Regions from separate parts of the Acetobacterium sp. UBA5834 genome, predicted to be linked through region 1. Evidence: riboswitches for the same ligand, from Rfam matches in the RefSeq annotation. Region 1 holds a riboswitch; each other region holds the start of a gene.
The links. Region 1 has a riboswitch for cyclic di-GMP ahead of B3F51_RS02865 (prepilin-type N-terminal cleavage/methylation domain-containing protein). Riboswitches for the same ligand answer to the same signal wherever they lie in the genome.

Region 1 (6,029 bases):
TCGGGATTAAGGAAAAGCTGTCCTGTCATTTTGGTATTTATATCATTGAAGATAAAACCGGGAATCTGGAAAAAATCCGAGAAAAGGCCAACATGGCCCGGATTGCTGCCAAGACGGCGGAGAACCAGCGTTGGTTTTTCTATTCCGATGCTTTCCGGAAAAAAATTGGCGATGAAAAAGAAATTATCGATCAAATGGAAGATGCCCTGGAAAACCAGGAGTTTGAAATGTATCTGCAGCCCAAGTACAATCTCCACACCAACCGCTATTGTGGTTGTGAAGCCCTGGTACGCTGGCGAAACCCCCACAAAGGGCTGATCTCACCCGGGGAGTTTATTCCCATTTTTGAACAAACCGGGTTTATTAAAAAGCTGGATATGTTTATGCTGGAAGAAGTATGTCGCATTCTGAAACGCTGGGAAACAGACGGTTATCCGGAAATTTCCATTTCTGTTAATCTTTCCCGTAAGAATCTTAAACAGAGCGATTTTGTTGAACGGGTTTTAAACATTACCAATCAGTATCGGATCAAGCGGAGCAATCTGGAAATCGAGCTGACCGAATCCAGCATTTTTGAAAATGTTGATCGGATGATTGAGATCGGCGAAGCTTTTCGTCTTTACGGTTTTAAAATGGCCATGGATGATTTTGGCTCCGGTTACTCCTCCATCAATCTGCTGGGTAATTTACCCCTGGATGTCATTAAAATGGATCAGGGTTTTTTCAACAGTCATCTCAAGCGGGAGCAGAATCTGATTGTGGTGGAGTCTGTCATTAAGATGATAAAAAAACTGGGGATGACGGTGGTGGCCGAAGGGATTGAAACCGAAGCCGAGGTCGATCTGCTGCGGTCTTTGGGCTGCGATATTATCCAGGGCTATTATTTTGGCAAGCCGATGACGGTTTTTGAATTTGAAGAACAGATTTTTTAAAATGCCAGAAGGTATTGGAAAAGGAAGATAATGGAAACTAAGAACATTCGTATTGGTGATATCTTAATTAACGCCGGCTTTATCCGAGAAGAACAGCTTCAGGAAGCCCTGGCCTACCAGAAGGTCGATAAAAGCAAGCGACTGGGAGCGATCCTGGTTGAATATGGTTATGTCACCGAGGATCAGCTGCTGACGGCTCTGTCCAAACGGCTGAATGTGCTGGTGTTGGACTTGCAGGATACCCCCATCGATCTGGAAGCTGCCGCAAAAATCCCCCAGAATATTGCCTTTAAATATACCCTGATTCCGATTGGTGAAGAAAACAACCACCTGGTGGTGGCCATGAATGACCCCCTCGATTTTTATGCCATTGAGGACCTGCGGCTGATTACCAATATGAACATCGATGTGGTGCTGGCCACCCGGGAAGTGATTCTCGAGACCATCCGCAAAACCTATACCGAAATTGAAGCCAAAAAAGCTGCCAAAGCCGCCAATAAAACCGTCGAGGGCAGCAGTTTGTCATTTGTTGAGGATATTCTCACCAATGAGGGCGATGCCCCGATTGTCAATCTGGTCAATTCGGTGCTGTTAAAAGGCCATAACGCCGGGGCCAGTGATATTCATATCGAGCCCTTTGAAAAAGAAACCATTATCCGGTTGCGGATCGATGGCCTGATTGTCGACTACCTGACCCTGGCCAATAACCTCCACCAGTCCCTGATTGCCCGGATCAAAATCCTCTCCAATCTGGATATTGCCGAGCGGCGGGTGCCCCAGGATGGGCACTTCCGGATCCGTATTGATGGGGTTGAAATGAATGTCCGTAGCTCCAGTATTCCTACCGTCTACGGTGAAAAAATGGTCATGCGGTTTTTGAGTATGAACGTCCCCCTGGATCATGCCGGTCAATTCGGGATGAACGATGGGGATTATCAGAAAATCCTCCAGATGCTGCAAAGCCCCCATGGGGTGGTCTATATTACCGGCCCCACCGGTAGTGGCAAAACCACCACCCTTTATATGATTTTGGAAATGCTCAGTCAGCGAAATGTCAATATTGCCACCATCGAAGATCCGGTGGAACGAAACCTGCCCAAGATCAATCAGACCCAGGTCAATATTTTGGCCGGGCTGACCTTTGATGTGGGACTCCGCTCGATCCTGCGGCAGGACCCTGACATTATCATGGTCGGCGAAACCCGGGACACCGAAACCGCCTCGATTGCCGTCCGTTCGGCCATTACCGGTCATCTGGTGCTGTCCACCCTCCATACCAACGACGCCGTGTCGGCGGTAGTTCGGCTCCAGGACATGGGCGTCGAACCCTATCTGGTGGCCAACTCCCTGACCGGGGTGGTAGCCCAACGACTGGTCAAGAAAATCTGTCCCAACTGCCGCGAAGCCTACGTCGCCTCAGAGTTTGAAAGAGAACTGCTGGGAGAACCCCGGCTGACCACCCTCTACCGGGGTCGGGGCTGTCATATCTGCAACAATACCGGCTACAAGGGCCGAACCGCCATCCATGAAATTCTGGCGATTGATAAAACCATCCGCAATCTGATTTCCCGGAAAGAACCGATTGAGGATATTTATAACTATGTGGAACAAACCGGGAAGCTGATTCCGCTTAGAAAAAGTGTTGCCAATCTGACCATCCAGGGGATCACTTCGATGGAAGAATTTCTTAAATTATCATACTATGTGGAATAGGGAGGAGCCTGAGAATGCGTTTTTTAGATCTGGTCAACTATGGCCGCCGCAACGATTGTTCAGACATTCATTTATCCCGGGACCTGCCCCCGGTTTTTAGAAAAAACGGCAAGCTCTATCAAAGTGATTTTGAGCACAACCCGCAGATTATTGAACAGCTGATTTTTAGCATCCTGACCCCGGCGGAGCGCAAAAAGCTGGAAGATGGAAGTGACCTGGATTTTTGCCATGTTACCCCGGAAGGGCTGCGGCAGCGGGTCAATATCTATAAACAGCAGGGCAGCTATGCCGCCGCTATCCGCCTCCTTAACGATACCATCCCCAGCTTTGAGGAACTCAAGCTGCCACCGATTATCCGCAAGCTGGCATCGGAGCCCCGGGGCCTGATTTTAATTACTGGGCCCACTGGTAGCGGGAAATCCACCACTCTGGCTTCGATGATTGACTATATCAATGTCAACCGGGCGGTCCATATCTTAACCATTGAAGACCCGGTGGAGTATAAGCATGCCCATAAGCACAGCATTGTTCATCAGCGGGAAATCGGGGTCGATGCCAGCTCCTTTGCCGCCGCTTTGCGCTCGTCCCTGCGGGAAGACCCGGATGTTATTCTGGTGGGCGAAATGCGGGACTACGAAACGGTATCGGCCGCCGTCACCGCAGCCGAAACCGGCCATCTGGTGCTGTCGACCCTGCATACCATCGGCGCTGCCAATACCATCGACCGGATCATTGACGTCTTTCCCCCCCACAGCCAGCAGCAGATCCGCACCCAGCTGTCCAGCATTTTAAAAGGGGTCGTCACCCAGCAGCTGGTGCCCCTGGCCGATGGCGAGGGCCGGATGGCCGCTCTGGAGGTGCTGATCGGTACCGATGCAGTGCTTAATTTGATCCGTGAAAATAAAACCCACCAGCTGGCCTCGGTGATGCAAACCGGTGGCCGGGATGGGATGAAAACCCTCAATGCCGATTTGGCGATGCTGGTCCGCGACCAGAAAATAAGCTACGAAGTCGGCCTGGAGTGGGCCAGTGACAAGCAGGAGTTTAATCAGTATTTTGGGCGGTAGCCTGTTATTAAAATAACGTCAATTATAATTTGTAGGGGCGGTTCGTAACCGCCCGGACGCAGTGGATTCTTAAAACGAACCCAATCCCCAGCACTAACCCGTAGGGGCGGTCCGTGACCGCCCACAACACGGTTGAAAATTCAGAACCTGTTCATAAAATGAACAAGTTAAAAACACTTGGCTGAAAAACCACCTTATCCCATTAAAAATTTGTAAAAAGATTAACTTGACTTTTAATTGAAAAAGAATTACCCTAAGAGAGCGAAGAGCAAATCAGATGAAAGTCTGTGACGCAAAGCTTCAGGGTCTACGTTATGGTGGCGGTTTATACGCCAGATAATAGGACAGCCAGCTGCCACACATAGGGGTGGCTTTTTTTGTGCAAAAAAATTGAATGTTAGTATACGACATCAAGATAAACAAGCCATAATTATTATCGAAATGAGGGAGATTAATGAAGTGGTTTAAGCAACAGATCAGCGGCAAAAAAGGGTTTACCCTGGTGGAAATTATTGTGGTGCTGGTGGTGCTGGCGGTTCTGGCGGCTTTTACCATCCCAACGATGCTGAGATTTGTGGCGGATGCCAAAGGAAAAGCTTATATAGCTGAAGCGAGGGAAGTCTATGTGGCAGCCCAGGCCGTGGCGACGGAGTACAGTGCGACAACAGAGTTGAGCGATGGGGCGCCAACAAGTGGAGATTTAGTGGAATGGGAAGGCTTGAGCAACAGTTTAAGCTCATATACAATTCAGGAACGGCGCCAGTGGAAGCCGGGTGAAGACGAGTACGAGCTGTCTAGAGTTAGGGCTAGCCGCCAGATGGATAATTATCTGGGAGCGGATATTACAATTTCGAAATTTAATGTTATTAAAAATAAAACAACGACTCCAACTAAAACAGAAGTAATACCGGAGCAGTCGGCCTGGCGGGTAACGGTGGGATTGGACGAATCAACTGGAAAGACTGCAAAGGTAACAAAGGTCGTTTATTTTAAAAATGGCTACCGAATAACCATTGAAAAAAATAATGCACTGGTTGAAAAATATAACTATTAAATAGAATAAGCTACGATCAATTGAAATAGATCTAGTCAGTGTTCATAAGTCTGAGTGGTTTGGTAAAATCAGTATTGTTTATTATTTTGGATTGATATTATTGAGTATGAGTAAGGAAAAGAGGGGCGTATGAATGAGAAAAACAAAAGAGTGAGATTAGAAAAAGGCTTTACCCTGGTAGAGATCATTGTGGTACTGGTAGTGCTGGCGGTCCTTGCGGCTTTTACGATTCCGACGATGCTGGGCTTTGTTGAGGATGCTAAAGCAAAAGCGTATATTGCCGAAGCCAGAGAAGTGTATGTGGCAGCCCAGGCCGTGGCGACAGAATATATTGGAACTGGTCAAAACCTAGAGACGGGAAGCGATAATCCTGCTGATGCCTTGAACTCGTACTGGGTATCTGGTGCTAATAATAGTAGTAGTAACCCTAATAAAGCAGCAAGTTTGCAAATGAGAAAATACCTCAGTAATGATTTGAAAATCTCTAACGGTAATTACCGAAGTACTTATCAAAAAGGGGACTCCTACTGGTTCGTTATAATGGATAAGACACCCGGTAAGGAAGGTGCGGTAAAACAAGTGTACTATGTAAAAAATGATCACGTCATTTGGTATAGTGATGCAACGATTACGGTAGAAAAACTTATCAAAGAGGGCAATTTGCGGCCGAATGTCCCCTGGAATAAGAAAGATGGAGTGCCAACTCGTGTTTATTAATCACAAAGAAAGAAGCTTTATTGTATTTTAAAGGGGGAGTGATGGAATATATTAAAAAGAGAGTAAAACTACAGAAAGGTTTTACCCTGGTAGAAATTATCGTGGTATTAGTGGTGCTTGCTATTTTAGCCGCCTTTACCATTCCAACCATGTTGGGATTTGTGGCAGATGCCAAAGGTAAAGCCTATATTGCCGAAGCGAGAGAAGTCTATGTAGCAGCTCAGGCTGTGGCAACCGAGTATAGCGGAACAACGGATATGACGGATGGTAGTAACAATACTGGAACGGGTGGTGGAGATCCGTGGTCAAATGGTTTGGCCGTCAGTCTCAGTTCAGGCGAAGTTCAATATCGCTACAAGACTTTTCATCCAGGTGACAAGTTGTATGGAACATCCCAAGTCAACGCCAGCCATCAAATGTACCGGTATTTGAGTGCAGATCTGCCTTGGCTGGACGGAGTATATAATCAGAAGTCAATTTCCCAGATTAATTTGTTTAAGTATCAGGATGCCACGCCAGCTGGTCATCGCGCAGCATGGAGAGTAA
Region 2 (6,029 bases), on a different contig from region 1:
CTCTTATGCAAATATAGATTCCAGTGAGTTTGAAAGTCGCTATCAACAGTTGGCTCAAGCCAATGATGAGTTGATGAATAAAACCGGGATGGGTAATGATTTTCTGGGCTGGGTAGACTATCCGGTTCAATTTGATCAGGATGAATTTACCCGGATTAAAGAGGCGGCAAAAAAAATCCAGGATCGCTGTGATGCGTTGGTGGTGATTGGTATTGGTGGCTCCTATCTGGGTGCGAAAGCGGTGATCACAGCCTTGACCAGTCCTTTTTACAATGATGAACCCCGAGCGGTGCGAAAAGCCCCTAAAATATATTTTGCCGGTCAGAATATCAGCGGAAAATATCTGGAGAACCTGCTGGCCTTGTTGAAGGATCAGGAAGTCTGTGTTAATGTCATTTCGAAATCCGGGACTACCACTGAACCGGCCATCGCCTTTCGGTTTTTTAAACAGTTTCTGGAAGAAAAGTATGGCAAAGCGGGGGCACAGGAGCGGATCTTTGTGACAACGGATGCTACCCGAGGAGCCTTAAAGTTTATGGCTGATGAAGAAGGTTATGAAACCTTTGTTATTCCCGATGATATTGGAGGTCGTTACTCCGTTTATACCGCCGTCGGTTTGCTGCCGATCGCTGCAGCAGGGATTGATATCGATGGGTTGATGGATGGTGGAAAATCCGGATATCAGGAGTATAACAAACCAGAGTTTGAAAAAAACCCATGTTTTCAATACGCATTGTATCGAAATGTCCTTTACAGCCGCGGTAAAAATATTGAAATTTTAGTGGATTATGATCCCTCCCTGGAGTATTTGGCGGAGTGGTGGAAACAATTGTTTGGCGAAAGTGACGGCAAAGACGGTAAGGGACTTTTTCCGGCTTCGGTGCATTTCTCAACCGATCTCCATTCGCTGGGACAGATGATTCAGGACGGCCCCAAAAACCATTTTGAAACCGTGATCGTCATCGAAGAAGACCAGTCCAACCTGAAGGTATTCCGGGACGAAAAGAATCTGGAAGGACTCAACTACCTTGCTGGCTGGGAAATTGATGCGGTTAATGAAAAAGCCTTTATGGGCACCCTGTTGGCTCATGTTGATGGCGGAGTCCCTAATGGGATTATTAAGCTTAAGAAATTGGATGCCTTCCATATTGGCAAACTGATCTATTTTTTCGAAAAAGCCTGCGGACTAAACGGCTATTTACTGGGGGTTAATCCCTTTGATCAGCCGGGGGTGGAAGCCTATAAGAAGAACATGTTTGCGTTGCTGCATAAACCGGGTTATGAAGATCTGACGGTGGAATTGGAAGAACGTCTCTAGCAGACCCCAGTGCGCCCCAAATTTGTATCTTTGTTTTATGGTCAAATGACCGGCTTTGTGGCAAATAAAGAATAAAAAATTGAATAATCAGCACAAGACATATCGTTACAATTATGATACAATATCAAAAAAACAATACGAATTGTCTTTTTACATTCCTTAAAAGATCTGTGTACCGAGATAAAAAAGAATACTAAATTACAGGGCAAAACTGTTGTGAAATAGTGACGCAAAGCTAAAGGGACTTTTTTAAGTCAGCCAGTTACTCAAATAGATTTAACGATTTAGGAGGTAATGGTGAAGAAGTATGACGAAAAAAGGTTTATAGTCCTCAGCTTTGCGTTGTTTTTTTTGGTCATGTTGATGGGATTCGTTAATTTTGTGTCTTTTTCCCAGGAGAACCAAGGAGTGATTCAGGAAATACTTCTCTATGGTCTGGCATTTATGGGTCTCTTTATGATCAGTTTGAACAGCAATCTTACCATCGGCACCTTTAAAAAAGAAATCCAGCGACTTAAGCAACTTCAGGATTTTGATTTTTTAACCGGTTGCTCCAACTGGATTAAGTTTAAAAAAGATTGTGAAATAATCATGGACTCTAATCAGACCCAGGATTATGCGATGGTAATTTTTGATATCGATAAGTTTAAGGCCATTAATGACTTATACGGGCACCAGACGGGTAACGAAATTCTCACCGCCATTGCGAAAATTTTAGAAAATTATCTCTGCGAAGAGGAATTGTTTGCCCGAATGGCAACCGACAATTTCTGTATTTTAATGAAGTATGAGGGCTACGGAGAGTTTTCTCAGCGGCTGGAAAATTTGATTTGCAAAATCAATGGCTATTCTCAGAAATACATCGTTAGTATCTCCATGGGGGTTTATTTGATTGGCGAAACGGAGTTGGATATTAATACCCTTAGTGATCGTGCCAATATGGCTAAACGGTCGATCAAAGATAATTCCCAGATTAGCTATGCATTTTACGAAGAATCGATGCGAGCCGCCCTGATTCTAGAAAATGAAATTGAAAACAGAATGGAGCGAGCGTTAGCAAGTGGCGAGTTTGAAGTTTATCTCCAGCCCAAATATCTGTTTTCGGATGAACAAATTATTGGTGCCGAGGCGCTGGTGCGCTGGAATGATCCCGAACGGGGGATGCTGCCACCCAATGAATTTATTCCCTTGTTTGAAAAAAATGGCTTTGTTAAAAAAATCGATACTTATATGTTTGAAGAAGTGTGCAAGCTGCTGGCGAAATGGGAAAAGGAGATGGATCAACTGACCAATATGATTATTTCAGTTAATTTTTCCCGGCTTCATCTGGAAAATATGCTGTTACCGGAAGAATTGTTGACGATTACTAATCGTTATCAGGTAGATCCTAAAATGATCGAAATTGAGCTGACTGAGAGCACTATTTTTAATAATGATGTCCAGATGGTTGAGATTATGAATCATTTAAAAGATTTTGGCTTTCATATTTCCATCGACGATTTTGGTCGCGCCTATTCATCTCTCAATACTCTGAAAAACCTGCCCGCAGATATTTTAAAATTGGACAAGGCCTTTTTCAGCGAATCGACGGATAATGCCCGGGGGGAAAAGATCATTACCAGTATGCTGAATATGGCCAAGGATCTCGATCTGATTACTGTTGCCGAAGGGGTGGAAACCCGGGAACAGGTAGATTTTCTTAAAGAGAAGGGGTGTGATATCGCCCAGGGCTTTTTTTATGCCAAGCCGATGAATATCCCTGAATTTGAAGCATTTGTCAATAAAAAACTGAAATCAGTTTAGCCTGGATTTCAGTTTTTTTGTTGGGGAGTAAGTGTTTTATTCCGGGGCATTTTCAAAATTCAGCCCGCCGCAGGTGACGTCGGCAAAAACCGAAAGGGCCACTGAATTATCTGGATCTAGACAAACGGTATGATCGGCAATACCGCCAAATTTACAGGTGTCGACTATTTTCAGTCTAAAGTTGTTGGGAACGATGATGTTCAAACCACCATTAATGATGCTGATATCCATGCGATAAGCAGCTTTATCGGTGATCACCTCCGAAAAATCAAGCTGCATGCCCCCAAAGAAGGCGCCGATTTTGGTATCCTGCATCGTTTGGTTCTGGTAGTCTTTCATTTTACCGCCATATAGGACTGCTTCATCCAGCGATTCGGGACTCTTATCCAGACTGGCGGCAAAGGTTTTGCCCTTCTTTATCACACAGGTGTGATAAAGCGCCAGACTGGTGGCGAAAACAACACCGGTTCCGATGAGTATGTTTTTTATCTTCATGATTGATCCTTCCTGTTCTTTTTAATCAGTTTAACATGGTTTTCAGAAGATTCGAATCTTTTTTTGTTTTTTTTCAGAACATCTCCGATAATTTTAACTAAAAATAAAGGTATTATGCTATAATATTCGAAGCATCTGTTCAGCATTGCTGAATAAATAAGAGCAAATGAAAGGTCTCAATGGAAACAAAAAAGTATTATGATGAGTTTGAAACCATTGTTGGCGATATTATAACACACAGTGAATTCCAAAAATTAAGAGAAATTGATCACCATGGCAATGGTTTGTATGAACATTCAGTCGCAGTTGGATATTACTCCTATCGCGTAGCCAGATTTTTAGGTATGGATTATGCCTCCATTGCCCGGGGCGCAACCCTCCATGATTTTTTTCTGGAGTCCTGGCAGGGAAAGGTGAAAACCGGAAAGGGCTTGGATCGAATCAAAGAGATGCATGGCTTTTCGCATCCTAAAACAGCCCTGGAAAATGCCGAAAAATATTTTGATATTGATGAACGTCAGGCCGACATGATCGTCAAGCACATGTTTCCACTGACGCCTGTTCCACCAGCAAATTTAGGCAGCTGGGTTGTGACGGCAGTGGATAAATTTGTGGCTACGCATGAACTGGTTTTTAAAAACACCCAGCCCATCAAACGGCTTAAAAGTATGATGTCCAAAGCTTAAGGCAATAGATAGTGCCTTAAGAATGATATATGACCCTAATAAATTGATTTGACGGAGGATAGAACTTGATCGAAGAACAAATTGAACGAGCAAAAGCCCATTTTGGAGAGCTGATTAAAGAACAACTGACCCGCATCGAAAAAATGGCGATTCAAAAGGATTTTACTGATTTTACAACAAAAGAACAGATTATCATCGGTGTTGTCGGTGGTGATGGCATTGGGCCATTTATTACAGCTGAAGCCCAACGGGTATTGGAATTTTTATTGGCCGATGACGTTAAAACGGGCAGAATTGTCTTTAAAATCATCGACGGTTTGACCATTGAAAATCGGGCCGCCTGCGGCAAAGCGATTCCGGATGAGGTTTTAGCAGAACTCAAAACCTGTGATGTAATCTTAAAAGGACCAACAACTACCCCCCGGGAGGGTGACCCCTGGCCAAATATCGAAAGTGCCAACGTGGCGATGCGTCGAGAATTGGATTTATTTGCCAACGTTCGACCCGTATCGGTACCGGAAAAGAATATTGACTGGACCTTCTATCGGGAAAACACTGAAGGAGCTTATGCTGTTGGCAGCAAGGGCATCCATGTCAATGATGATCTTGCCATTGATTTCACCGTCACGACCCAGGAAGGTTCAGAGCGAATCATCAAGGCCGCCTTTGATTTTGCGGAAAAATCCGGTAAAAATAAAGTGACCGTAGTGACGAAAGCCAACGTTATCAAAACCACTGATGGTAAATTTTTAGATACGGCCAAAGCGATTGCCAAAAACTATCCCACTGTTGAAATGGATGACTGGTACATCGATATCATGACCGCCAAACTGGTGGATGAAAAACGACGTAGTCAGTTTAAGGTGATGGTTTTACCAAACCTCTATGGTGATATCTTAACTGATGAAGCGGCTGAGTTTCAGGGTGGTGTCGGTACGGCTGGATCAGCCAATATCGGCAAACAATATGCCATGTTCGAAGCGATTCATGGATCAGCGCCACGAATGGTGGAAGAGGGTCGGGGGCAATATGCCGATCCCTGTAGCATTATTCGGGCCGCCGGGATGTTGCTGGTGCATATTGGTTACAATGAAAAAGCTGAGCAGCTTCAAAAAGCTTTGGACATTTGCGGACTGTACGAGAAAAAACTGGTGCTCACCGGACGGGAAACAGGCGCCACGGGTTCAGAGTATGCCGACTATGTCATGGAAACTTTGTCCAATCCCAACCTGGACGCAATTTATGAAAAATTTATATAACTGATGAGGGCGTCTTTTGAGACGCCCTTTTTTTGCGGCAACGATCAGTTGGATCAACAGCGCTGCGAGCACTTAAAAAACACTCCAGAAAAACTGATACCATTGTCTGCTACTTCCATAAGCGCCTGTCACGGGGCGCTTGTGTTTGAAATGTTATCTCATACAAAATCATATTTATTTAGGAGGCTATCATGCTGGAAAAAATTGATTTAGGTGTAACAATCGACAAAGAAACCTACCGCCAGGAAAAAGAACGACTGACGGTACGGTTAGGTGAACTGCAGCGAACCCTGCACGATATGGGTATTCCTGTCTTAATTCTGTTTGAAGGCTGGGATGCAGCTGGCAAGGGAACCCTGATCAACGAATTGCTGATGCCCATGGATCCACGGTCTTTTCGGGTCCATAATTTCAAAAAGCAGGAGAGTGAGGACGAGATTTTTCGTCCGTTTTTATGGCGTTACTGGA
Region 3 (6,029 bases), on a different contig from region 1:
TTAGATACTAATGAAATTCTGATATCTGATAACTTTTCTTATGTCAGTCGAATCCCCAATGAAAACGAAAAATTTGAAGATTTATTGAGTCGATTAACCGATCCGGAACACAAAAACAGATTATTATCCGAAATACAGTCCTACTGTGCTGGGCGTAAAAATGAAATTGATATTCAGATTCCCATTAACGATGAGAATAATAAAGTAAAATGGCTACTATTCCGGGGCAGAGGAATATCACAGGGCAATGGTCTTATTAAACAAATTCATGGAATTCTCATGGACACGACACGAATGAAGGAACAGGAGGACTATATTGAATACCTTGCTACCCATGATTTTTTAACCGATTTGCCAAATCGAATGAGCTTTTTAGAAAAACTTGCGGATGCACTGGAATCTGGCAAACCTGGCGCCGTTTTATTGTTTGATATCGATAACTTTAAAGCGATCAATGATACCCAGGGACATGTCTATGGTGATGAGATCTTAAAAATGATTGCTCATCGACTCAGTGACCTTTCCAATGAAAAGACGTTTGTTTCCCGTTTTGGCGGAGATGAGTTCCTGATTTTAATAAAAAATGTTAATGGAACGCAAGAAGTTGAAAATTTCGCTCAAATTACAAAAGCAGCCTTTGACAAAGCATTTGTACTCAACGGCAAAGCCAATAATATCAATATCAGTATGGGATTAACCTGTTTTCCGGAAGACAGTTGTGATATCAATCAAATTATAATGAATGCTGATACAGCGATGTATCATGTTAAACATAGCGGCAAAAACAACTACATCTTTTATTACTCTGAAATGAAAGATATTATTAATACCCGAATCGAAATAGAAGCAATTATTCGAGAAGCCTTAGAAACGGATGGTTTCAAACTTCTGTATCAGCCACAAGTCGATTTGTGTTCAGCTCAAATCCATGGGTTCGAAGCGTTATTGCGATTTAAAGATCATAATATCCGACCAGATCAATTTATTCCAGTTGCAGAAGATACGGGTCTGATTATCAATATCGGTCGTTGGGTTGCTAAAACGGCTATTGAACAATTTGCTAAATGGCGAGACATGGGGCTCGGAGAAAAAATAATTGCGATTAATTATTCCAGTAAACAATTGAAGGATAGAGATTTTATCGCGTATCTGGGGCAACTCATAAGGACTCATGCAGTTAAACCAGAAATGATTGAAATTGAAATTACAGAAAGCATTCTGCTGGAGAATGATAATGAAACGATGTTTTTTTTACAGGGATTAAAAGATGCTGGTTTCAAAATCGCCCTGGATGACTTTGGTACCGGCTATTCATCTCTGAATTATCTGACATATATACCAGTTGATAAGGTTAAGTTGGATAAATCCATCAATGATAAGTTTCTAAACCTCAAAAACAATCAGGTCATGGATAGTCTAATTTCATTGGCACATAGTCTAAAGCTAGAAATCACCGCAGAGGGGATTGAAGATTGGGATCAATATTGGCAATTAAAGCGTGGCGGTTGCAACTATATTCAGGGCTATCTTTTCAGTAAACCGCTGGATTCAGCAGCGATAGAAAATATTTTTAATCATATCTTTGAAATAACTGATGAAAATTAAACCCATAAATCATTGATAAAAACAAAATTATTTAAGAAGGCCATCCATTTTTGCCAATAGCAAATGGATGGCCTTTGACAGAGCAATTACAACAGTCAAATTTTTAGTTAGGCAGCAACAGTCAATCTCCTAAGTGATGACCCACTGAGCAATCGTCGATAGTAAGCTTGCGTACATTTTTTATATTTGTTGAAAAGTTTGATTGCTTCGTTTTCATTGCAATATACTTTCCAACAACCACAATATTTACAATTTTTTCCTTCATGCTCGATAAATCCCTGAACATCTTCAAACGGATAACTTAAAAACAAGCCAATCTCGTGGGGAAATTCGCTGGAATCTTGAATCCGCTTGGATAAAAATTCCAGACAAGATTTCAAATCCTCGGTACGATAACCAATGTCCTGAAGAAAGCTGTCCACCCGCGGACATGAAAAGTCTTTGAGCAGTCGACTTTGACGATAAACATAGATTAAAACCCGACTGGCATTTATCCTCAGTACCTCCAGATAAACCCCACGAGCATTCAACGTATTATTACACTGCTCCAGCTGCTCTGCGAGTTGGCAATAGCTGGTAAATGGATAACTGAATAAATTACCAGTTTTCATTCCGGCTAATGTAGGCGAACAGTGGCGTATCAATTCTCTCTCGAACTTGTTCATGACGACATCTTCCGGGTATGCGATTTTAAAACACAGCCATCGCAATTCTTACATTGAGCACAATGCTCCTCCAGAATGTTTCGTAATGCAGCCAAACTGCTGCTATGTGACCGTGCCAGGGGCAAATTTAGTCTTTTTGCCTCATCGGTCGCACAGTTTACCATTTTATGCGAAACCGTCCCAGTAAATAATACAATCAAATCTGGGACGCCGATTTTTTTTTTCATTGCACCCTGCATTTGGGTGAAAACCTTAGCCCGACAATCATATTCTTTGCATAAATCTTTATATTGATAAATCATGCGATCATTTCCGCCAATAATAACAATGCTCATTTGGTGCCCTCCATCCCCTTGTGTTAGTTATTACTAACTGATTATAACTTATCACAATTCGGAGCAGCTGTCAATTATTTTTAAACATTTATTAAGGAATTATTATTGGTTTTTATGGCTGACTACAAAGCTCATATTTAAATATTATACCGCATAAATCAACATACAATATTTTAAGCATTGACTTTATATTGATTAACAGTTTTCGCGAAATAACATTGATCATCAAAAAAACGGCTGCAACATTAGATTATTATAATACAATTGATGATTGATAATAATATCACAAAATTGCACAACAATATTAATCAAAAGTCGAGTGATGCACAAGAAACATCGGCGCATATAATGAATATCTTATATTTAATGTCAGCAGTAATCTAAAGTATTTTGAGCAAAATATTACTGCTGCAAATATAATAAAAAAAATAATTCGCAAAATATTCACTTGACAATTGATAATATATGCCTTATCATGATGCCAATAGAATATTTAGCAAACTTATCGAAAGGTAAGGACGCAAAGCTTTAGGGTCTAAGTAATTATTTATATGACAGCCAGTTGCACAACCACATTTTTTAATGATGATTATAATGCAACGTGTCAATGCGTTGTTTTTTTATTCTATACGATTCAGTTGTTGGTCAATTTAATATTTGGCAAACTTATCGAAAGGTAAGGACGCAAAGCTATAGGGTCTAAATAAGTATTTATATGACAGCCAGTTGCAGATTATAGGTGTATTTAATTCGCCTTAATTGCAACGAGTAAATCGTTGCTTTTTTATTGCAAAAAACGAATGGAGGATACTGATGGATCAATTACTGATAACTGCAGAAGTTTTTATAATTGGAGCAGTGATGGGAGTATTTATGAAAAAAACGACTGATTATTTAATCAGTCAGCGAGTCAAGACCTTAACCAACCATCAGTTATCCGGCAGTGTTACAAAAACAATCTTTTGGGCGATGCTTAATGCAATCATCTGGTTGGTCTTTGTAAAGCTCAACGGACTTGAACCAAAAACACTGGAATGTATGTTGCTCTTTTCAATCTGTGTCATTCTTTCTGCTGTCGACATCAGCATTAAAAAAATTCCCAATGAGCTGGTATTAATGACGATATTCGTGGGCGGTGCCTTCATCATTACCGGGCAGCCGATTACCAGTATTGGGATGAATATCTTTGGTTTAGTAATTGGTTTTATTATATTCTTTTTACCAGCAATAATTGGAAAGGGCGCTGGTTGGGGAGACGTAAAATATGCCGCTGCGGTTGGTTTTTGTTTGGGCGTTTATGGAATAATTTCTGCGATTATGATAATGACTTTCTTTCTGATGATCTACACAGCTTACCTGATCATTAGAAGAAAAGGTAATTTAAAATCAAAGGTTGCCCTGGGACCGTTTATGGCTTCCAGTTTTGTATCCGTATTAATTTTAAACCTTATCAACACAAATTATCTGATAGATTTTGGAATGTTGTTTTAAACCGAGGTAAACTTGGTAACAATACGTAAAAAATATTAAAAAGGAGAAGAAAAAATGAAAAACGGATTATCACGCATGATCAGAGAAGAAGATGGACAGGGCATGGTTGAATATGGCTTGATTATCGCCGGGATTGCATTGGCTGCCATTGCTGCCATTTGGTTATTGGGGCCGCAAATCGGGCAAATGTTTACAGATATCGGCACTCAGTTAGCAGCATAATTACGCTAATTAGTTTGACTAACAAATATAAAATATTGGAGGAGAAACTGAAATGAAAAATCAATTAATGCACATGATCAGAGAAGAAGACGGACAGGGTATGGTTGAGTATGGCTTGATTATTGCCGGGATTGCATTGGCTGCCATTGCCGCCATTTGGCTACTGGGACCACAAATCAGTCAGTTCTTTACGGATATCGGAACGCAGATGGCGGCATAATGAAGTAGACTATTTAAAAAATTAAGCACGAATCATAAAATATAAAGGAGAAGAAAGAGATGAAAAACGGATTGTCACGCATGATCAGAGAAGAAGATGGACAGGGTATGGTTGAGTATGGTTTGATTATTGCCGGGATTGCATTGGCTGCCATTGCTGCCATCTGGTTACTAGGCCCGCAAATCGGTCAATTCTTTACCGATATTGGTACTCAATTAGCTGCATAAACGATAATAATTTATTGAAGATACTAAATTAAAAGGAGAAAATAAAATGAAAAACGGATTATCACGCATGATCAGAGAAGAAGATGGACAGGGTATGGTTGAATATGGTCTGATTATTGCCGGGATTGCATTGGCTGCCATTGCTGCCATCTGGTTACTGGGCCCTCAAATCGGTCAATTTTTTACGGATATTGGAACCCAATTAGCAGCATAAAGCCTACAGGTAGTTATTGTGTTTACTGTGAAGAAACCAGTGGCATATTGGCAACGTCAAAGTGGAGATTTCTGCCGGACGTAATCAATATGCCTTTTTTAGTCGGTTAAACGATCTGCTCCAGTTACAGTTAAATAAATCAGATCTTCAGGATGAATGATCAGGGAGGAAAAATGTTTGCAAACATAATCAAACGGTTTAAAAAAGAAGACGGGCAAGCAATTGTTGAGCTTGCTATCACCCTGCCAATTTTGATTATGATTTTGTGCGCAATTATCGATTTTGGTTGGCTGTTTATGAATCAGAACAGTATTGATTATGCCGCAAGAGAAGGCGCACGCTATGCAATCGTTCATTCAACCAGTAAGACAGCAATTGAAGAGCATATTCGGACAATTGCTCCTGAGAACATTGCCGACACTGTAGACATCAGCATCACGTTTACAAATACATCAAACCCCCGTCTTGGTGATGTAATCATCGTTATCAGTGATGATGTGAATATATTGACTCCAATTGTTGGTGTTTTTGTTCAGGGTGAAACCATGAATCTTTCTTCATCCTGTACCATGAAGGTGGAGTAAATGAGACAGATAATGAACTTATTAAAAAAATTTCCCTATAGACAGATAAAAAAATCCGAACAAGGTGATGCGTTGATTATTGTGGCCGTTTCGATGGTATTTATTATGGGAATGCTGGCATTGGTAATCGATCTGGGGTTGGCGTTTTTAAGTACTGGAGAACAGCAAAAAGCTGCGGATGCAGCCGTATATTCATCCGGGCGGTTACTACCCATCGAAACGGGAAACACCACCAAGGTCAATCAGATTAAAGAGAGTGCCATTAATTATGCCGATCTTAATGGTTTTCCGGATTTAACGCCTGAGGATGTCATTCTGGGGAAAATCAGTAATGGTCAATATACTGAAATTCGTGTTACTGTTGATAATACGGTACCGATGTATTTTGCCAAAATATTTGGAGTCGATTATTTGGACCTTACCCGAACGGCTGTGGCAAAACTGTCGCCAGTTATCAGAACCACTG
Region 4 (6,029 bases), on a different contig from region 1:
CCCGGGAAGTGATTGCCTGTGATACCCTGTTGCTGTCGATTGGTCTGATTCCCGAGAATGAGCTGTCGCAAAATTCCGGAGTCCGCCTCAATCCCCGGACCAACGGTCCGCTGGTTGATGAAGAGCTGGCCACCGACCAACCGGGAATCTTTGCCTGTGGCAATGTTCTCCACGTTCACGATCTGGTCGACAATGTGACCCTGGAAGCTGAACAGGCCGGAACCGCTGCCGCAGTCTATGCGTTAGAGCAAAAGGCGGTGGTCAGTGAAAACAGACCGGCCAAAAATCAAGCAACGATCACAATCAGTCCCGGCGAAAATGTCGGCTATACCGTACCGGCCAGGCTGACCATTCCGCCACAAAAGCCAATCCGGATTTTATTCCGGGTCCGAACACCTCTGGATCAGGCTGCAGTCGTGATTCACACCGGTACAGAAATCCTTTACCAGGGTAAAGTCCAGGCCTATAAACCCAGTGTGATGGATGCAGTAGCCTTGCATCCGGAAGAACTCAACCGTCTAAACGAGTCCGACGAACCCATCACCGTATCAGTTCGAGAGGTAAAAAAATGAGACAGAAAAACATGAAACAGCAAGAAAAAATGATTACAGAATCCGATCAAACAGCGATCAAAGTTTGCTGTACCACCTGTCCTCAGGAATGTGTGATCACGGTTTATCTAACAGATGGGGTAATCGACAGGGTAGAGGGACAAGGCTGTAAACGGGGCAAAAAATTTGCCGAAAAAGAGTTAACAAACCCGGAAAGAACCTTAACCAGTACGATACTGGTGGAATATGGAGATAAGGTTTATCTGTTGCCGGTCAAAACGGCTGACCCGATTCCTAAAAAAGATCTGGCGATGGCCATGAATGTCATCCGCAAAGCCAGACTCATCGGGCCTTGTCAGATGGGGGATGTGGTCATCTCAAACATCTGCGGTACCGGGGTGGATGTTGTGGCCTGCCGGAGTATTAAGGAGGAGAATCATGCGTGTTAATCTGACGACGATTTTAAAGCAGGCTCAGGCTGACAGAACAGGGGTGGGAGCTTTTAACACCCCTAATCTGGAAAGCGTCCGGGCGGTGATCGCAGCGGCCGAAGCCGCAAACCAGCCAGTGATCATCATGCATGCCCAGATCCATGAAAGCCTGATTCCCCTGGAAGTCATCGGCCCGGTGATGATCCGGCTGGCCGACCAGGCCCGGGTGGATGTCTGTGTCCATCTCGATCACGGTGAAGACCTGGGCTATCTGCTTCATGCCATGAAAATGGGTTTCACCTCGGTGATGTATGACGGGTCAAGACTGCCCTATGCGGAAAATTTGAGCAACACCCGGGAAATAGTCCGGGTGGCCCATTATCTCGGCGTCTCGGTGGAAGCTGAGTTGGGTCGGGTGCTGCGCCCGGAGGGCGGGGGACGCCCTGATCCCGAAGAAAAAGAGCTGACTCCAGCAGCATGCTACACCGATCCCGAGCAGGCCAGCGACTTTGTAGAGGCTACCGGAGTGGATGCCCTGGCGATTGCCTTTGGTACCGCCCACGGTCTTTACGAGGCCGAACCCTGTCTGGATTTTGAGCGGATCGCCGCCATTCATCAGCAGGTGGATGTCCCATTGGTGATGCACGGCGGTTCGGGAGTAAGTGATAGCGACTTCCGCCAGGCCATTGCTGCCGGGATCACCAAAATCAATTATTTTACCTACATGTCGCTGGCTGGGGGGCAGGCTGTCAAAACCTGGTTTGAACAGCAGCCCGGCCAGGTGCTGCGCTTTGATGAGATTGCAAAGATTGGCCAGGCGGCCATGCAGGCCGATGTGATCCGGGCTATCAAGGTGTTTCAGGGTTAACGCAATCATCTAAAGACTTGGTGGTGAATAATAATAAAAAAATCATTTGGTGTAAATAGCGCAGTTTAAAAAAAACGGTAAGCTCCCATCAAATGGTTTTTTATTGTAGCGAATATTATTACCCTCAAAAAGGATTCAAATACGATCGAAAAACTATACAAAAAAAGACCAACCTGAACTGAGTGCTCAGGCTGGTCAAAGAAGAAGAAAATTTATCTCAGCAAAATTGCTTTTGCCAGATATCTGAATTAAACAATGATTCAGATGAAACGATTAAACAACTGGTTCCAATTCCGGGACAACGGGGTCGGGAGTCAGTTCAATGACCGGGATTTCAGCGGCCGGATCGGTGCTGTCATCGTCAACCGGGGTTTCGGTGACTGGATCGGTGGTGCCATCGTCAACCGGGGTTTCGGTGACTGGATCGGTGGTGCCATCGTCAACCGGTGTGGTGACAGGATCAGTAACGGTCGGGTCACTGCTGTCGGGGCTTTCGGGTTCGACTGGATTGACAACCGGAACGTCTACTGGAGCTGGAGCCGGGGCGACAACGGTTTCCTTTTTGGGAGGTGGATTGCTGTTGCCTTTGTCTGAATTCTTCGGTGCTGCCAGCGCCGTAGCGGGGGCGGAAAGGGCCAGTGCCAGGACCAAAACGAGAAACAATCTTTTTTTCATAAAAGACTCCTTTCAATTGATCTCCATTAAAAAAACTGTATGCCTAAAAAGGCATACAGTTAAAGACCCTGCGCCCTCTTCGGCAACCCGGCTGTCGTAGCAAAATGCCTTAGACCCGTGGCTTTGCGTCCCTGACTTTCACCAGGTTTGCCATTATCGGAGATATTTGATTTTATTATAAATCAGATCGCAAGCGATTGCAAGGGATAATTCAAGGTTTTGAATATAGTTAATTTGATTAAGATTTTTCGGTCCGCAAAATGGTGTTGCGGCCCTGTTTTTTAGCCTGATAGAGGAGCCGGTCGGCCGTTTCGATCAGCTCGCTGACACTGTTGTGATCCCACTCGGCAATTCCGCCGCTGATGGTCAGCTCGATGCGATCGTGGTAGAAACGGGTATCTTTGATTTTGATCCGGATCCGCTGGGCAATCTGGTAGCCCTCGTTGAGGGTGGTGTCCGGCATCACAATTAGGAACTCTTCGCCGCCATAGCGGCCCAGAAAATCGCTTTTGCGGAGGTTATCCATGATGATCTGGACAGTTTCCACCAGCACCGTATCACCAGCCTGATGGCCAAAGCGGTCGTTGACGGATTTAAAATGATCAAGGTCGATCATCATCACCGAAAAGGTCGAATAAAGTAATGGGGTATTGGCATGGATATCCTCCAGAATGTTAAAGATACAGCCCCGGTTGCAGGCTCCGGTGAGGGCATCGATGGTGGATTGCGTAAGCAGAATCGACTCCTGCTTTTTCAAAAACAGGTTGGATTCTTCCAGTTTTTTTAAGATCTGCTTGGTTTTACTGATGTCTTTTGCGTTTAAGATATAGCCGAGGATTTGCCCATCCTCGCTGCGGTAGGCAGAAATCGAGGCGATTACGGTGGTTTTCTGATGGTTGTCTTTAATCATGGTGCCTTCGATGTTTTCCAGGCGGGGGTTTAAAATCAACTTTGCCTGCAAATCACGCAGGCTGCTACTGCCGTCAAAGATGGTGTCAATCGGGCTACCGACGATTTGGCCACAGTGCTTGCCCAGAAACAGCCTAGTATATTGATTGATCCGGAGGATTTTAAGATCACTATCCATAATAATCAGAATATCACCGACCGAATCGATGACGTTTTCCAGGTAGGTTTTGGTAACCAGGGTCGACTGTAGCTTGGCCGACAGCTCATTAAAGGACTGGGTCAGCTGGCCCAGTTCGTTGCTGCCGGAAACCGGCATGAAAAAATCCAGGTTGGTGCCGGAGACCCCTTTAATCCGGTTGGTCAGGCGGATCAAAGGCTCGGTGATGGAGCGGGTCACCAGGAAATAGATCAGCAGCAGGCTAAAGACGGTGTAAGTCAGAAAGACCAGCAGGGTGGCCATCCGGGTGCCATTGATCTGGCGGATAATATCGTCATACTGATAACGGATGGCAATGACCTTCTGGGAATCGTTCATGCCGCCGGGGAAGGTGTTGACATAAATGTATTCCTGATCAAGCAGGCCCAGGTCGCCCGTGATGATCTGGTCGGTGCCATTACTGATGACGGTATCAATCATGGCGATCCGGGCCGGGTCGGTTTCGGTTTGACCGCTACCCAGCATGATGTGGTTTTTGTCATAGACCGTGATGTCAGCAATAAAGGGGTTATTGTCCTGTACAGTTTTTTCCATATCGGTGTAGTTGAGCTGGGTAATAAATTGTGACAGCGAGCCGGGCGAAATGCCCACCTCTAGCACATAACGATGGTCGGCGGTGGGGATATACCCCCACTTGCGCAGCTCCCCGGTGACTAAATCGGTGGTGACATGGGAGATTTCCGGGTCATGCCTCTGGCGCAGTTCGGTGAGAGTCTTAAAAAAATCCGGTACCGTTTTAAAATCAATGCCCAGGGCCGAGGGGAAGGTCGTCCGGATGATGACTCCGTTTTCATCAATAATATACAGATCCAGATTATTATGGTAACGCGCTTTGATGGCGTCCAGATCGATGGCCGTGACATTGCCCTTTTGCGTCTCATATTCGGCATTAAACAGCTGGAGACTCTCGGCCATCATCTCATCATAATAGGTGGATACCAGCTCGTAGCTTTTTTCAGTGCTGATAATGGTATCAATGATGTTGATCCGGGTCTGGTTGATGGCCAGCTGGGTATTATTCAGAATGCCGTTGCGGATGCTGTTGTAGTTGATCATCGCAAAGAGAAAATAAAGGGGTGTAATGATCGCAACCAGGACGATCATCATTGAGTATTTAATGGAAAGATTGCGAAATTTCATAAATTCCTTCCTTTCATGATCGAGACATCCAGAAAATGCCGTGGTGCTGATTAAAAAAGGGCGGCGGTGCCAAAGCAGCCGTCGCCCTTATTGAGGGGAAAATAGAAAGTTGGCAATCACAGCGAAATCCGGGCAAACTGATCCCTGCTGGTGGTCAGATGCTGGCATTTCTTTTTATAGGGGGAATGTTTGTGATTAAACTCCCTGGCCAGGATCAGGGTATTGAGTTCATCCACACAGGTCAGAGAACCCTGATGATATTTCAGGGACTGATAAAGATTATTGCTGACTAGACAGTCGGATAGAGCCCGGTGGGCATTTGTGTTCTGAATGGCGCATTTTTCACACAGTGAGGTCAGTTGGGAATTGAGAACCGAACGCTGCCGTTCCCTAAACAACTCCCGGATGTCGATAAAATCATTGGTCAGATCATGATTGATGTAAAGCTTACAGTGATCATACAAAAAATTGACGTCGGCATTGACCTTATGGCCAATTAAAATAAGGTCGCCGATAAACGCAGTAAAGGCGGAAAGCACTTCTGCAATGGGGGCCGCATCGGCCAGCATGTTATTGGTGATTCCCGTCAGGCTGGTGATATAGGAACTGATGGGGTTGCGGGGTTTACAAAGCATCTGAAAAACCGAAACGATTTTATTGTCCCGTACCTTGACGGCGCCGATTTCGATGATTTCGCAGTTGTGGGGACTGAATCCGGTGGTTTCAATGTCAATGATGACATAATTATCGGGAAAGTCAATCAGGCTGTTGCCTTTTTTTTCTCTCAGGGTTCCATATTTATTCATTGGTATTCTCCTAACAAGTTACGGTGAAAGTGATTTGTTTATTTTGTTATATTTATAACCAATCAAAGTACAAATAATCAGCACTGTCACCAAAAATTATAAAAAATTGTGAAATGATAAAAAAATTTGCCCAGAGGTATCGCTTTAAAAATATTTTTGAGAAAAAATAACAGGATGGGGTATACAACGAGCAAGCCGGTTGGCCTTGTCGCAGCATCAAAACTGAGGCTAGTTTACGATCAAATGGGGGAAGAAAGATGGAGATTGTAATGGTACACGGATACTTTTTACGAGGTACCGGCAGTAACCTCTTTGTCGCAAATACCTGTCGGGAATTGTGTAAGCTGGGGCATCAGGTAAAGTTGTTCTGTCAGGAAGAAAAGCCCCAGTTGTTTGACTTTATCGAAACCGCCTGGGACTTTGATCGCCACA

Region 2: linked by a shared signal. The riboswitch ahead of B3F51_RS11255 (putative bifunctional diguanylate cyclase/phosphodiesterase) and the one ahead of B3F51_RS02865 (prepilin-type N-terminal cleavage/methylation domain-containing protein) in region 1 are both predicted to bind cyclic di-GMP.
Region 3: linked by a shared signal. The riboswitch ahead of B3F51_RS14930 (prepilin peptidase) and the one ahead of B3F51_RS02865 (prepilin-type N-terminal cleavage/methylation domain-containing protein) in region 1 are both predicted to bind cyclic di-GMP.
Region 4: linked by a shared signal. The riboswitch ahead of B3F51_RS13565 (hypothetical protein) and the one ahead of B3F51_RS02865 (prepilin-type N-terminal cleavage/methylation domain-containing protein) in region 1 are both predicted to bind cyclic di-GMP.

The regions. Positions count from the first base shown of each region.
Region 1 covers NZ_DJGY01000012.1:84,864-90,892, forward strand. The annotation lists gene B3F51_RS02850 (bifunctional diguanylate cyclase/phosphodiesterase) at 1-932, shown strand, start outside; gene B3F51_RS02855 (GspE/PulE family protein) at 963-2,645, shown strand; gene B3F51_RS02860 (type IV pilus twitching motility protein PilT) at 2,660-3,712, shown strand; cyclic di-GMP riboswitch class I at 3,970-4,072, shown strand; gene B3F51_RS02865 (prepilin-type N-terminal cleavage/methylation domain-containing protein) at 4,167-4,766, shown strand; gene B3F51_RS02870 (prepilin-type N-terminal cleavage/methylation domain-containing protein) at 4,896-5,483, shown strand; gene B3F51_RS02875 (prepilin-type N-terminal cleavage/methylation domain-containing protein) at 5,525-6,029, shown strand, end outside.
Region 2 covers NZ_DJGY01000055.1:44,726-50,754, forward strand. The annotation lists gene B3F51_RS11250 (glucose-6-phosphate isomerase) at 1-1,318, shown strand, start outside; cyclic di-GMP riboswitch class I at 1,513-1,588, shown strand; gene B3F51_RS11255 (putative bifunctional diguanylate cyclase/phosphodiesterase) at 1,727-3,121, shown strand; gene B3F51_RS11260 (LiaF domain-containing protein) at 3,158-3,616, opposite strand; gene B3F51_RS11265 (phosphohydrolase) at 3,796-4,302, shown strand; gene B3F51_RS11270 (isocitrate/isopropylmalate family dehydrogenase) at 4,368-5,561, shown strand; gene pap (polyphosphate:AMP phosphotransferase) at 5,753-6,029, shown strand, end outside.
Region 3 covers NZ_DJGY01000069.1:195,551-201,579, reverse strand. The annotation lists gene B3F51_RS14945 (bifunctional diguanylate cyclase/phosphodiesterase) at 1-1,605, shown strand, start outside; gene B3F51_RS14940 (DUF3793 family protein) at 1,713-2,270, opposite strand; gene B3F51_RS14935 (DUF2325 domain-containing protein) at 2,267-2,605, opposite strand; cyclic di-GMP riboswitch class I at 3,091-3,175, shown strand; cyclic di-GMP riboswitch class I at 3,255-3,339, shown strand; gene B3F51_RS14930 (prepilin peptidase) at 3,419-4,096, shown strand; gene B3F51_RS14925 (Flp family type IVb pilin) at 4,151-4,318, shown strand; gene B3F51_RS14920 (Flp family type IVb pilin) at 4,371-4,538, shown strand; gene B3F51_RS14915 (Flp family type IVb pilin) at 4,598-4,765, shown strand; gene B3F51_RS14910 (Flp family type IVb pilin) at 4,812-4,979, shown strand; gene B3F51_RS14905 (TadE/TadG family type IV pilus assembly protein) at 5,153-5,563, shown strand; gene B3F51_RS14900 (pilus assembly protein TadG-related protein) at 5,564-6,029, shown strand, end outside.
Region 4 covers NZ_DJGY01000067.1:24,562-30,590, forward strand. The annotation lists gene B3F51_RS13550 (NAD(P)/FAD-dependent oxidoreductase) at 1-572, shown strand, start outside; gene B3F51_RS13555 (DUF1667 domain-containing protein) at 569-1,000, shown strand; gene B3F51_RS13560 (class II fructose-bisphosphate aldolase) at 990-1,850, shown strand; gene B3F51_RS13565 (hypothetical protein) at 2,124-2,525, opposite strand; cyclic di-GMP riboswitch class I at 2,604-2,687, opposite strand; gene B3F51_RS13570 (sensor domain-containing diguanylate cyclase) at 2,764-4,791, opposite strand; gene B3F51_RS13575 (3'-5' exonuclease) at 4,908-5,597, opposite strand; gene B3F51_RS13580 (hypothetical protein) at 5,855-6,029, shown strand, end outside.